One region of the Pseudoalteromonas sp. NFXS53 genome, then DNA from elsewhere that is predicted to be linked to it. Evidence: riboswitches for the same ligand, from Rfam matches in the RefSeq annotation. Region 1 holds a riboswitch; the other holds the start of a gene.
What was found. A riboswitch is a leader RNA that binds a small molecule or an ion and turns the genes downstream of it on or off. The one in region 1 is predicted to bind cobalamin.

Region 1 (7,151 bases):
CGAAAGAAGAAGTTAAAGAAGCCGAAACTGTTAGTGAACTTCCTGAAAATGCTGTGGTACTTGATATTCGTTCGCCAGAAGAAGAGGATGCAAACCCACTTGAGCTTGAAGGGGTAGAAGTAGAGCATATTCCATTCTTTAGATTAGCGACTAAGTTTGGTGATCTGCCTCAAGATAAAGAATATTATTTATATTGTGCCCGTGGCGTAATGAGTCAGTTACAAGCACTTATTTTGCATGAAAACGGCTACATGAATGTAAAAGTGTACCGTCCATAACATGTATTAGTGTCTGTTAAAAAGCCGAGTTTAACTCGGCTTTTTGCTATTAGCTTGTTTGTTCCAAACGGTTGATTTGTTCAAGCATGGCCCGGTTATACGGTGCATCCAATCCCAGCTTTTCTGCTTCACTGACGATATAGCCACAGATAGAGTCAATTTCTGTTTTTCTACCCAATTTAATATCTTGTGCCATTGATGAGTTATTGCTGCGAGTTTGTCGCATAACGGTATATGCACTGTTGAGCGCTTCAGCTAAAGTGATATCAACGCCTAGCTTGCCTGCGATGAAACAGGCTTCGTTTAATAAGTTCATCACTTGTGTGGCGTAATTCGGTTTGAGTAATTGTCCATTTTGAACTTGGTGCAAAGCGGTGAGTGGATTAATGGCAATATTAACCATCAGCTTTTGCCAGCGCAGCAATGTAATGTCGTGATGGATAGCACTGTGAGAAATACTTTCAGCAAATACCGCTTTATAAAAAGTATCAATGCTATTTTCAGCTTCAGTATTACAAGCACCTAAATAGGTTGCACCAATGCCTGTTTGAACCACTGTGTTGCTCGATGCTTTAAGTGCACCGCGTGATGTACTCATAAAGTATAGGCTTTGAGTCGTACTGAGTTGCGACGTGATCTCAGCTAAATCAGTAATACCATTATGACTGATAATTATCTTGGCTTCAGGCGTTAGAAAGGGTTGAATGGCATTGAACGCATCTCTGAGCTGGTAAGCTTTAACGCAGATAAAGCAAATAGAGATTGTATCTTGTGGGGTAAAACTTGTTACGTTAGCTATGTTGGCGGCTATTGGCGTGACGGTTTCGTCTTCTTGATAATTAAATGCGACGTTTTGTTTATTTCGAGTCAGTAGCGTGACTGGATGATGCTTGCTTAAATGAAATCCAAAGCTTAAACCGACAGCGCCCGCACCGAGAATGTGAATGTTAGCCATTCTTTCGAACTCGCCATTCTCGCCAAGCAAAGTATCCGAGGTAATAACTGGCTGCGCCCGCGAAGTCAGCAACAAAATCACCTATCGAGGCCTGACGATAAGGAAGTGTATCCTGCATATATTCAATTCCTACACCGTAAGCAGTTAATAAACAAAGCTGAAGCCAGATTGGAAAGCGAATAGCGTGGTGCATAATAAAGGCAAGCACAAAGAAAATACCGAAATGCGCAACCTTGTCGGCATGTTCGAAACGTATACCAGAGTGCTGGATCTCTTTAGCAAATAAAAAAGTACAAATACTTAAAGTGATGATTAGTAGAACTTGGTAAATACGCCGAGTCACAAAACTTCCTATATCTCTATGCAGGCAAAGTAGAGCCAGTATATCACCGAAAAATGGATGGTGGGTGAATATACGAAAGTGCTCTGTAAATAGATGTTATCAGCTGAGATAAATTTTTTCACCGAGTTGGTTTTTGCTTGTTATAATCAGCCCATAACATGATTAGGAGATAGATAATGCCATCATTTGACATTGTTTCTGAAATTGAAATGACAGAAGCTAAAAATGCGGTAGATAATGCAAACCGTGAACTTGAAACACGCTATGACTTCCGTGGTGTGGATGCATCAATTGAGCTTGCAAACGAAACAATTACACTAAAAGCTGAAGCTGATCAGCAAGTTATGCAGTTATTCGATATCATTGCTGCAAAAGCGTCAAAGCGTGGCTTAGATGTTTCAAGCCTTGAGCTTAAAGATATTGAGCGCTCTGGTAAATATGTGTCACGTAAAGTTGCACTTAAGCAGGGTATTGATAAAGATATGGCGAAGAAAATCGTTAAGCTTATTAAAGACTCAAAAATCAAAGTCCAAGCGTCTATTCAAGGTGAAGAAGTGCGCGTAACAGGTAAAAAACGCGACGATTTACAAGAAGTAATGCAATTGATCCGTACTGGTGAACTAGGTCAGCCTTTCCAGTTTAAAAACTTCCGCGATTAATTCAATAATTCAAAATTAAAGGGCGCTCACGCCCTTTAGATTTCTAGACGTCCATTGCCTTTTTTATAATATTTGTGCACAATAGCGCCTCTTTTCAAGGTGCTCGATTTGTGGTGGGTAACACCAAAATACCTTTGAATTAAATCGAGATAATCGGGAAGTTGGTGAATATACTCAGGGAAGTATGTAGTCCAACACTGCCCCCGCAACGGTGATGCAGATATCTGCTCTGATAAATGCAAAGTCCGGAGACCGGCCTTGAGCTAATTTACTTGTTGTTACTTGTGCGGTGGGCGCAAGTTTGGAATTATTATGCTTAAAAAATCTTTGCTTGGTGCTGCCGTTGCTGCTGCACTATCTTTTTCTGTGTCTGCTGAGCAGGCTCAACCTATCGAACGTATCACGGTTACCGCGAATAAATTCTCTCAATCTATTGATAGCGCACTTGCGACAGTGAGTGTTATTGATAGAGCTCAAATTGAGCAATCAAATGTCAGAGATCTTCCGTCTCTATTAAATACATTGTCAGGTGTCGATATTGTTCGTAATGGTGGCTATGGGCAAAAAGTGAGTGTGTTTGTACGTGGTGCAGCAACCAAGCATACACTTGTATTAGTAGATGGTGTGCGTATTAGCGATGCGAACTCTGGCGATGTGTCTTTTACTAACATTCCTGTAAATAGTATTGAGCGTATTGAAGTAGTTAAAGGCGCTCGCGCTGCAATTTATGGTTCTGATGCCGTTGCTGGTGTGATCAACATTATTACGCGTGAAGCTCAACAGCATCAAGTAAACGTGACAACGGGTGCGCATAACTATTTTAATCTACAAGGTACGACTAAATTTAGTCGTGATAACTTAGATGTGAGCGTTAACTTTGGTTTTGAGCGCACTGATGGTTATGACGTAATTGCCAAAGATCCAGAATCTGAAATAGGTAAAGATCATGATCAGGATGGCTACCTAAATCGCAATTTAGGCGTTAATTTAAACTACGATGCTGATCAGTTTGGTGTATTTAACGTCATTGGCCAGTTCAGCAGCGGTCAAGCAGATTATGATAATGCTTGGGGCAACGATGCGTATAACTTCGAAAACTTTACGAGTAAGTTAGGCTGGGAAAAGAAAACAGCACAATTTACCCACACTGCTGCAATCAGTCTTTCGCAAGAAGAAAACATACAAACGGGCACTGATGCTGAAGATATTTACAGTACAGAGCGAACAGAATTAGAGTATCGAACTCTATATACTCTTAATGAAGAGTTGCAATTAACAGCTGGAGCGAATCTGTTAGATGAAGATTTAAGTGGTTCTAGTGCTTCATTCTCTGAAACGTCTCGTGATAACCAAGCTGTTTTTGTCGGTGGTTTTTATGATGACGGCAAGTTTTTAGCAAGCTTAGTTACGCGTTCTGACGACTACGATTTTCATGGTCGAGCAAATACATATAGCAGTGCTTTTGGTATCAAAGCGAACAAGTATGTGAGCATGCATTTCAACCACGGAACAGCATTTAGAGCGCCTTCTTTAACTAATGCTTTTGTGAAAGGCAGCCCTTGGTATCTACCAAACCTAAATATTAAACCAGAAGAAGCGACCAACAATGAGCTAGGTTTGAGTGTAACAACGGATTCTGCTCGTTATGAATTTGCGATTTTTAGTAATCAGATTGATAACTTAATCTCTAATCAATATGACGCAGATACAGGCAAATACATTCCTTACAATGTTGACAGTGCAACGATGAAAGGTGCTGAGCTGAGCTTAACGACTTCGGCATATGGTTTTGATCACAACGTAAACTTAACCTTCTTAGATGCTAAAGACGATACGAAAGGTACAGATCTTCCTCGTCGCCCAAGTAAGTCATTTAACTACACAATCTCAAAGTCATGGGAAAAGTTAAACGTTAATGCGAGTATGCAATATCGTTCGGATAGACCATCAATTTCTTTCTACAACACAACTTTACCATCTTATACTGTATTTAATTTAGCAGCTAACTATGCGTTATTTGATGCATTAGAGCTCAATGCTCGAGTTGAGAACTTAACTGACAAGTCTTACTTCACGGCGGGCTCAGGTTTTGCGAAAAGTGGAGAATTACTAGGTTATGTGCCTTTAGGGCGTCAGTTATACGTAGGTGCAACTGTTCAGTTTTAACCTCTAACAGTACTTAAAAAATAAAAAAGCCAGTCAATGACTGGCTTTTTTGATTACAACTTTTATCAATTAGTTTGTTGAAGGCAATTCCATGATGCCGTCAATCTCGATTTGCACACCTTTAGGTAATTCTCTTACACCGATGGCTGCACGAGCAGGGTATGGCGTTGAGAAGTGCTGGCTCATGATCTCATTTACTGTTGCGAAGTTGCTTAAATCAGTCAGGAAGATATTTACCTTAACCATATCTTGTAAGCGACCACCCGCTGCTTCACACACTGCAGTTAGGTTTTTAAACACCTGTTGCGTTTGCTCTGCAAAGTCTTCTGAGATCACTTCCATAGTGTCTGGCACTAATGGGATCTGGCCAGACAGGTATACAGCAGTACCTACTTTAACCGCTTGGCTATATGTGCCGATAGCTGCAGGTGCATTGTCTGTTGAAATAATTGCTTTGTTCATAATAATCCTACTTTTTACGGTATACACGTTGAACGTCAGGCATCACCCTGATCTTACGCATCACATCAGCGACGTGAACACGGTCTTTAACCGTGATACCTAAATCAATGATATATAAGTTACTTTCTTTTTCGTCAGTGGCAATTTCGACGATATTTGCGTTGGTACTTGCCACCACGCTGGTTAATTTTGCAAGCGTACCTTGGTGGTTGATGATTTCAACTCTAAGACCTGCAATATATTCTTTTTCTGGGTTGTCATCCCATTTTACGACGAAATATTTAGAACGTTCGCTTTCCCAGCCTTTAATGTTTTTACACTCTTGGCGGTGAACGTTTAAGCCCTTACCTTGGCTTACATAAGCGGTGATGGCATCACCTGGTACTGGACGACAGCATTTCATGTAGTTAACGAGCATGCCTTCAGTACCAATGATGGCAGCTTTAGCCTTCTTAGCTAGGTGTTCAATACTGCCATCATCTTCGTCAAGATCATCATTTTGCAATAAGCGCTTAGCGATGAGCATGCTCATGATGTTGCCACAGCCAATTTCAACCAGCAGTTCAAGCATGGTTGAAAGTTTGTGCTCAGCTAATACGCGGTCGATTTGCTCTTGCGAGATATCACTTAATTGATATTCGCCAAGGGCAGAATCGAGTAAGCGACGACCTAACTCTAAGGCTTCCTCTTCGCGTTGGCTCTTCAGGTAGTTGCGAACCCCTAAACGCGCTTTACCAGTAACAATGAAGTTTAACCAAGTGGCGTTAGGGTGGGCACCAGAGCTGGTAATTACTTCTACAGTTTGACCGGTGTCGAGCGCTTTACTGAGCGGATAAGGTTTACGATTTACACGCGCGCCTACACAAGTATTACCGACATCGGTATGTACCGCATAAGCGAAGTCGACGGCAGTGGCACCCATTGGAAGCTCTACAATGCGGCCATCTGGCGTGAAGACATAAATCTCTTCTGGGAATAGCTCAGTCTTAACGTTTTCAACGAACTCAAACGATGAACCAGCACTTTGTTGTAATTCAAGTAGGCTCTGCATCCACTGACGAGCGCGTTGCTGTGCCGTATGGCCTGCACTGTCACCGGCCTTTTTATACATCCAATGTGCAGCAACCCCTTTGTCAGCCATTTGATCCATATCGTGGGTACGAATTTGGATCTCGACTGGAATACCATGTGGGCCAACAAGTGAAGTATGTAGTGACTGGTAACCATTGGTTTTTGGTACGGCAATATAATCTTTGAAACGTGTTTCGATTGGCTTATATAAGTTATGAGCCACACCGAGTACACGATAACAAGTATCTAGGTTATCAACAGCAATACGGAAAGCATAAATGTCCATGACTTCATTGAACATCAGTTCTTTGTTGAGCATTTTACGATATATGCTGTATAAGTGTTTTTCACGGCCACTGACATTCGCTTGAATACCAGCTTCTTCAAGACGAGATTTGATCTCATTTTGAATATTACTGATCACTTCTTTACGGTTACCGCGAGCTTTAGCAACTTCTGATTTTAAAGCGCGATGACGCATTGGGTAAAGCGCCTGAAAACCTAAGTCTTCTAATTCATTTTTAATGTCATGAATACCAAGGCGATTCGCGATAGGCGCAAAAATTTCTAGCGTTTCACGGGCGATACGGCGACGCTTATCTGGACGAAGTGCGCCAAGCGTACGCATGTTGTGGGTTCTGTCGGCAAGCTTAATCAGAATAACGCGGATATCTTGCGTCATCGCCATGATCATTTTGCGATAGTTTTCAGCTTGGAATTCTTTTTTATCTTTAAAGCTGAGTTTATCTAACTTACTTACACCCTCGACAAGCTCCGCGACAGTATTGCCAAAAATTTCAGCAAGATCTTGCTTGCTGAAATCGGTGTCTTCAATCACGTCATGCATGAGTGCCGCCATGAGGGTTTCATGGTCTAAACGCATGCTGGCAAGAATTTGTGTCACTTCAACTGGGTGAGTGATATAAGGCTCGCCACTAGAGCGAGTTTGCCCTTCATGGGCTTCACGCGCCACCACGTAGGCTTTTTGAACCAGTTCTACGTCAGCGGGGGAAAGGTATTCTGAGATCTTTTGCTTCAGGCCTTCAAAAAGATACATTCACACTCCAATGTTCCAGTGAAGTAATATGATGCTATGAATATACGATGAATTATCAGAGAAACCAATGGCTAGCTGTGACTTTTATGTCTACAGAGAGTAATTATTTTGTTGTATAGGCTTAAAAACAACAAAGCCAGCATAAAAGCTGGCTTTGAGT
Region 2 (7,151 bases), on a different contig from region 1:
GCTTCTTCAATCTTGAGTCTAAAGTTGACGACGAAACGATCCGTGCATACTCAATGGCTAACTACCCAGAAGAGTACGGCATCATCATGCTTAACGTACGTATCGCGACTCCGCCGCCAAACAACCTAAGCCTACCATGTGGTAAGATGTCATCGTTCATCTGGTCACTTAAAGAAGGTGATAAAGTAACTATTTCTGGTCCATTCGGTGAATTCTTTGCGAAAGAAACTGATGCAGAAATGGTATTCGTAGGTGGTGGTGCTGGTATGGCGCCAATGCGTTCACACATCTTCGACCAGCTTAAGCGTCTCAACTCAGACCGTAAGATGTCTTTCTGGTACGGTGCACGTTCTAAGCGTGAGATGTTCTACGTAGAAGATTTCGATGGCCTAGCGGCTGATAACGAAAACTTTGAATGGCACGTAGCACTTTCTGATCCTCAACCAGAGGATAACTGGGAAGGTTACACAGGCTTTATCCATAATGTTCTTTTAGAAAACTACCTGAAAGACCATGAAGCGCCAGAAGATTGTGAGTTCTACATGTGTGGTCCTCCAATGATGAACGCGGCTGTAATCAATATGCTTAAAGATTTAGGTGTTGAAGACGAAAACATCTTACTAGATGACTTCGGTGGCTAAATCAGCGTTATCTCAGTGAACACTTCACTGAAATAAGATAGACTTAAACCCCAAGCAATAAGCTTGGGGTTTTTTTTGGGATAGAGAAAAGTATGAAGAAACTAGTAGGCATTTTTATATTACTGTTAACAGTTATTTTAAGTGGCTGTTTTGACAATAAGGAAGATATTCAACCTATTGTGATCCACGGGAAAACAATGGGGACGACTTATACGATAAAAACTTTTCCAAGAGAACCGTCATTGACGGCTGAGGCGCTAAAAGCAGACGTAGACACTCTTTTAGTAGCTGTGAATCAGTCTATGTCACCTTGGGTTAAAAATTCTGAAATCAATCAATTTAATGCCTTAGCTGCAAATACATTTATGCCAATCAGTGACGATTTTAAAGCTGTTGTAATTGAATCTGTTCGTTTAGGCAGATCAACAGAAACTCTTGATGTTACTATGGGCCCTCTCATTGATCTTTGGGGCTTTGGTATTGATAAAAGACCTACAAAGACACCAACTCCAGAACAAATTGATAAAGTTAAACAAACCATAGGCGTTGATAAACTAATTTTAACTGATGAAGGGTTAGCTAAAACCATCGAAGGGTTAGAGTTGTCATTTTCTGCAACAGCAAAAGGCTATGGTATCGATAAAGTTGCAGAATTACTCGAAAGTAAAGGGATGACCAATTATATGGTTGAAATTGGTGGAGAGCTCAGAATTGCTGGACGAAAAGCACTAGATCAACCATGGCGCATTGCAATTGAACAACCTGATGCACCGATTGGTAAACGTGAAGTTCATCGGTTACTTGCTGAGCTAGGTAATATGGGCATGGCAACTTCAGGCGATTACCGTATTTTCTATGAAATGGATGGCGAGACTTATACGCACTTGATTGATCCTGCGACAGGTAAACCAGTTAAGCACGATTTAGTATCAGTGACGGTTTTACATCCTTCTGCAATGACTGCTGATGGCTTGGCCACAGCACTGACTGTCATGGGCACAGAACGAGCAAAAGCTTACGCAGAAGAGCACAATTTAGCTGTATATTTAATTAGTAAAAGTAATGAAGGGTTAGTGACCTATTCAAGCCCAGCTTTTGCGCCTTATTTGTAAATAAGGCAATTTTGATTAATTAGTCGAAATAGTACACTAAGCGCGTTATAATGGAGGTTGTTTAAATGCCGTCATTTGGTTCAGATACACTGAGCCGTTAAACTGTTTTTAAGGGGCTTGTGCATGTCACTATTTTTCCTAACTTTTGGGTTACTTATTTTAATTGTTGCAGCTATGGCTGTCGGTGTAATCGTGCAAAAGAAATCTATGGCAAGCAGCTGTGGCGGTTTAGGCGCGGTTGGTATTGAAAAGTCATGTGATTGCGATGATCCATGTGACCGACGCAAAAAGCGTATGGCGAAAGAACAAGCTTGGAAAGAGAATCAGATTCTTTAAGTTAAACTAAGCAAATCATCTTTAATTAAATGCGAGCGAAGGCTCGCATTTTTGATCTGAGGCTAAAATGACGAAAACATGGTACTTCCTCAGGCACGGGAAACCAGTTACTACTGGCATTCTAACTGGTTCTAAAACTGACGTTGCCGTGTCTGAGTTAGGGTTAGCAGCGATGGAGTCTGCTTTACCAAAAACAGTTCAATTTGATGCCTGTATTACCTCCCCCATGCAGCGTTGTCTGAGCTTTGCGAAAAAGCAATCTAGACAAGCAAGCTTACCACTGGAGATAGCAAAGCAGCTTCAAGAAATGGATTTTGGAGATTGGGATGGTCGAACTTATGAGTGGCTTTGGGAGAACACACAGAATCCAAGTATAGGTGAATTTTGGCAGTCGCCTTGGCAACATACGCCGCCAAATGGAGAGTCCCTTTACGCGTTTAGGTCTCGTGTCAGACAATGGTGGGAGACAGAACTATCAACCCGACATACAACACATAACCTAGTGGTGACTCATGCCGGTGTGATCAAACAAATGTTAGCTGAAGTCCTTAACTTACCTTTAAATTCACTGTCTTCTATCAATAGTTTAGACGTTGGCTATGCTACATTGGTAAAGATAGAGGTTTACTTTGATGAAGCACATAAGCCGTGGCCTAAAGTTGTGTTTTAGCCATCTAGACTTCATAATACGGTTTTTCTGATTAATCTTGGGAATAAGCTGAAACTGCTTAACTGTCCCCGCAACTGTGAAGTGCATTTAAATGCACGAAGTCAGATACCAAGGTCAGAAAAATCCTCTTGAGCGGGCGTACTCAAGAGCACACAATTTTAGCCGTAATTCGGTTAGGACTGTGCGTTTGTGTCTGCCCAACAGTTAATAAGGGTACGAATGCAATCAGTTTGTCAGCACTCTGAATTTGCTCTGCAAGTTTCAAACTTAGATTTGGTGCTAGATAACCATCAAATATTACAAAACATCTCTTTCGATGTAACTGAAGGGCAGTTTATTGGTTTATTGGGTCCTAATGGGGCTGGTAAATCATCCTTGCTACGTTGTCTTTATCGTTTTCTCGCTCCTTCAAGTGGCCACATAAGGCTTTTTGGCAAAGCGATTGCTAATTATTCCCATAACGAGTATGCCCAGCAAGTTGCTGTGGTCCTGCAAGAAATGCCAGAGCATTTTAATCTATCGCTTTACGATGTGGTTGCTATGGGGGTAACCCCACACAAAAGTTTGTTCTCACCATTAAATAAAACCGATCATGCGTTAATTATAAAGTCTATTGAACAGGTTGGTTTGACACACAAAACTAATGAGGCATTTGCTCACCTTTCTGGTGGTGAAAAGCAAAGGGCGTTGATTGCCAAAGCCATGGCGCAAAAACCTAAACTTCTGATCATGGATGAGCCAACCAGTCACTTGGATGTGAAATACCAAATACAAATTATGGAGCTTGCAAAAGCAATGGGGATCACTGTGATTGCTTCTTTCCATGATTTAAATCTTGCGGCAGCTATGAGCGATAGTCTGCTGGTGCTACAACAGGGTGAGCTATACAAAAGTGGAACGCCAAGTGATGTGTTAGATGCGCAGTTACTCAGTGATGTGTTTGGTGTTTGTGCCGATGTCTCACAAGTACCTTGCCCGTATCGAGATAAAACCCATATTCCTCATATCCGCTACCACTTTGGGTATCAACTATGAAGCCGCTCATTTCGCTGTTAATTTTGCTGATAAGCTGTTTTTTTAGTGCTTTAGTTGCCATTAAGCATGGCGCGATTGATATTAATGCGAGTGCTGTTTGGCAAACGCTATTTGCATATGATGCCAACGTCTTTGAGCAAAAAATTGTTATGGAACTACGGATTCCCAGAGTGATTTTGGCATTTGTTGCTGGCAGTGGCTTGGCGTTGGCGGGCATTATTTTGCAAACAGTGACCCGTAACCCTTTGGCAGATCCTTACCTTTTTGGTATTTCATCAGGCGCATCATTTGGCGTCGTGTTACTTATAACATTTACAGGTATCACAGCTGGTTGGGCGATGTCAGGGGCGGCGTTTTTAGGTAGTGCGCTGGCAATGACCCTATTGTTGCTGATTGCCTATGGACAAAGGTCTAGACAGGTAGAAGCGATGTTACTCGCCGGTGTTGCCTTATCTTTCTTATTTAGCGCATTTACCAGCTTGCTGTTGTATTGGAGTGATCCACAAGCCGTGAGTGCCATTATGTTTTGGAACTTAGGCAGCTTTAGTCGCGCTGATTGGCAATGGTTGTGGTTGCCTTGTTCAATTGTATTGCTATGTATGGCTTGTATGCTGTTGTTTAGGCGCGGTTTAAACGCACTATTACTGGGTGACGAAAGCGCTGCAACTTTAGGTATTCAGGTGGCTAAATTACGTTTAGGTATGTTGCTATTAAGCTCATTGCTGACCGCTGTATTGGTTGCTATGTGCGGTGGCATTGGCTTTGTCGGGTTAATGATCCCGCATTTGGTACGTTTTTTTATTTCACAGGCAACTTCAATTGGTCTGCTGTGTACTGCTTTAAGTGGTGGTTTGATGATGATCTGGGTAGATTTATTTGCCCGTACTATTCTTGATAATCAAGAGCTTCCCATTGGTGTTATCACTGCCGCAATAGGTAGTGTGTTCTTTTTAACTTTACTGACTCTCAAACAAAAAAGGCCTTAGCGTATGTTCTCAGTTAAAGCACTTGATACGCGTTCACGTGAACTTATCGAAAAAAAAATAAACCTGAAAACGAAGCCTTTGGGTGCGTTAGGTGAGCTAGAAACATTGGCTAAACAGCTGATGACTATTTTCTCTCAGGGTATTGAACCTGAGCAGCTTTCAGTATTTAGACCACAAATCAGCAAACCGACTCTAACCGTCTTTGCAGGCGATCACGGTATTGCTGCAAAAGGTGTCTCTATCGCGCCTAGTGAAGTGACAGGCCAAATGGTAGCGAATTTCGCGTCTGGGGGCGCTGCAATTAATGTTTTCAGCAAACAATTAGGGTGGCAACTCGAGATAGTAGATTGCGGTATTTTAAATGTACCTGATCAGGCCTTAGGTGTTACGTCACAGCGTTTGGGGTCAGTCACGCGTTCATTTGATGAATGTGAAGCGCTAACCCAAGCTCAAGAAGCGCAAGGTTTTGAGTTTGCCAAGAAGCTTATTAATAAACAATATCAGCAAGGTTGTAATACTTTTGCATTTGGTGAGATGGGCATTGGCAATACCAGTGCAGCATCGGCTATTTTTAGCGCGTTGAGTGGACTCTCTGCTGAGTACACGGTGGGGCTTGGCACGGGCGTCTCAAATGAAGTGGTAGATAAAAAAGTAGAGCTGATTAATACCGCGCTAAACTTACACCGAGATAAACTTAACGACCCGCATGCAATCTTACGTTGTTTGGGTGGGTTTGAGATCTGTCAAATGGTTGGCGCTATGTTGGCTGTCGCTGAGTTACAGCAGGTTATTATTGTCGATGGCTTTATCGCAACAGCGGCAGCATTACTGGCAATTCGTATTGAGCCAAACAGTCAAAGCTATATGGTGTTTGCTCATTGCTCTTCTGAGCAAGCACACCTGCAAATGTTAGATTCAATTAATGCTAAGCCTCTTTTAGATCTTGGTCTTAGATTGGGTGAAGGGACTGGGGCTGCATTGAGCTTACCTCTACTACAAAGTGCTCTGGCGTTTTACAACGACATGAATAGCTTTGATGACGCGAATGTCACGAAAGTTGTTTGATATGAATAAACAACACTTTTTATTGGCAGTGAGCTTTTTAACTCGCGTGCCTGTGCATTTTAAACAAGAGATTGAAGACAATGCACTCAGTGAAGCCAGTGGTTATTTTGCCTTAGTTGGTTTGTTGTTGGGTGTGGCTTTGGCTTCTGTATACGGTGTTGCGTCTTGGGTTTTTCCTTCAAGCGTTGCTGTGATCCTCACTCTCGCACTGGGTATTTTAATTACCGGTGCATTTCATGAAGATGGTTTTGCCGATGTCTGGGATGGTTTTGGTGGCGGTTGGACTGTCTCGCAAAAGCTATCGATTATGAAAGACAGCCGCCTAGGCACGTATGGTGCCAGCGCACTTATTTTATTACTGTTATTAAAGTTTCAATTGTTGAGCCTGCTTAGCGATAGCTTTACACAAGTATTGTGCGCACTGGTATTAGGTCATACGCTAAGCCGTGCAATGGCGACGAGTATCATTGGTAAGCTTACTTATGTACAAGAAGATGCCCAATCAAAAGTAAAGCCAGTCGCCATGTCGCTCTCTTCTCATGCAAAAGATTTCCTCGCTTTAACCTCAGTGTGCACTTTATTTCTGCTTTGGCTTTTTACACCATTGTCATTCATTGACGTGGTTATTTTAGTCGTCGCCTTATTTGTCACTCGTCAATTGTGTATAAGTTGGTTTAAGCAGCAGCTAGGTGGATATACGGGGGATTGCTTGGGCGCCGCACAACAATGTTGTGAAATCATGATTTATTTAACTTTAGTAGCGCTCAGGGGGTAGCGGATGCGAGAGATTACTTATGACTCAAAATAATATTCATCTCATTCTAGGTGGCGCGCGCTCTGGCAAAAGCAGTTTCGCAGAACATACGGCATTGGATTTATATACTTCAGGCAAAGTGAGTAAACTTGTATACATCGCCACGGCAGAAATTAAAGATGCTGAGATGGTTGAGCGCGTATCTCATCACCGCGCCACACGAGATAAACGCTGGCAAGTGATTGAAGAGTCATGGCACCTAGCCGACATATTACAAAAGTTTGGTAGCGACACTTGCGTATTAATCGACTGTTTAACCTTATGGTTAACGCATGGGTTATGTGAAAAATCAGAGTCTGAATTACAAGTACAAAAGCAGCGTTTGCTCGAGGCATTACAACATACACGAGCATCGGTTTTGCTAGTCAGCAATGAAGTAGGTCATGGCATCGTGCCACTCGGCGAGTTAAGCCGCGTGTTTGTCGACCAGTCTGGCTGGTTAAATCAAGATATCGCCAAAGTTGCCCAGCGTGTTGACTTTATCATGGCTGG

Region 2: linked by a shared signal. The riboswitch ahead of AC1HJP_RS14795 (ABC transporter ATP-binding protein) and the one ahead of AC1HJP_RS09295 (TonB-dependent receptor domain-containing protein) in region 1 are both predicted to bind cobalamin.

Annotation. Positions count from the first base shown of each region.
Region 1 covers NZ_JBWVBR010000007.1:27,189-34,339, reverse strand. Annotated here, with positions in the region: gene thiI (tRNA uracil 4-sulfurtransferase ThiI) at 1-278, shown strand, start outside; gene AC1HJP_RS09310 (ketopantoate reductase family protein) at 328-1,233, opposite strand; gene AC1HJP_RS09305 (VanZ family protein) at 1,226-1,576, opposite strand; gene AC1HJP_RS09300 (YajQ family cyclic di-GMP-binding protein) at 1,753-2,235, shown strand; cobalamin riboswitch at 2,316-2,510, shown strand; gene AC1HJP_RS09295 (TonB-dependent receptor domain-containing protein) at 2,548-4,401, shown strand; gene AC1HJP_RS09290 (RidA family protein) at 4,471-4,863, opposite strand; gene spoT (bifunctional GTP diphosphokinase/guanosine-3',5'-bis pyrophosphate 3'-pyrophosphohydrolase) at 4,871-6,991, opposite strand.
Region 2 covers NZ_JBWVBR010000014.1:44,548-51,698, forward strand. Annotated here, with positions in the region: gene nqrF (NADH:ubiquinone reductase (Na(+)-transporting) subunit F) at 1-641, shown strand, start outside; gene AC1HJP_RS14780 (FAD:protein FMN transferase) at 734-1,753, shown strand; gene nqrM ((Na+)-NQR maturation NqrM) at 1,877-2,089, shown strand; gene AC1HJP_RS14790 (histidine phosphatase family protein) at 2,157-2,759, shown strand; cobalamin riboswitch at 2,771-2,892, shown strand; gene AC1HJP_RS14795 (ABC transporter ATP-binding protein) at 2,979-3,794, shown strand; gene AC1HJP_RS14800 (FecCD family ABC transporter permease) at 3,791-4,780, shown strand; gene cobT (nicotinate-nucleotide--dimethylbenzimidazole phosphoribosyltransferase) at 4,784-5,845, shown strand; gene AC1HJP_RS14810 (adenosylcobinamide-GDP ribazoletransferase) at 5,847-6,620, shown strand; gene cobU (bifunctional adenosylcobinamide kinase/adenosylcobinamide-phosphate guanylyltransferase) at 6,640-7,151, shown strand, end outside.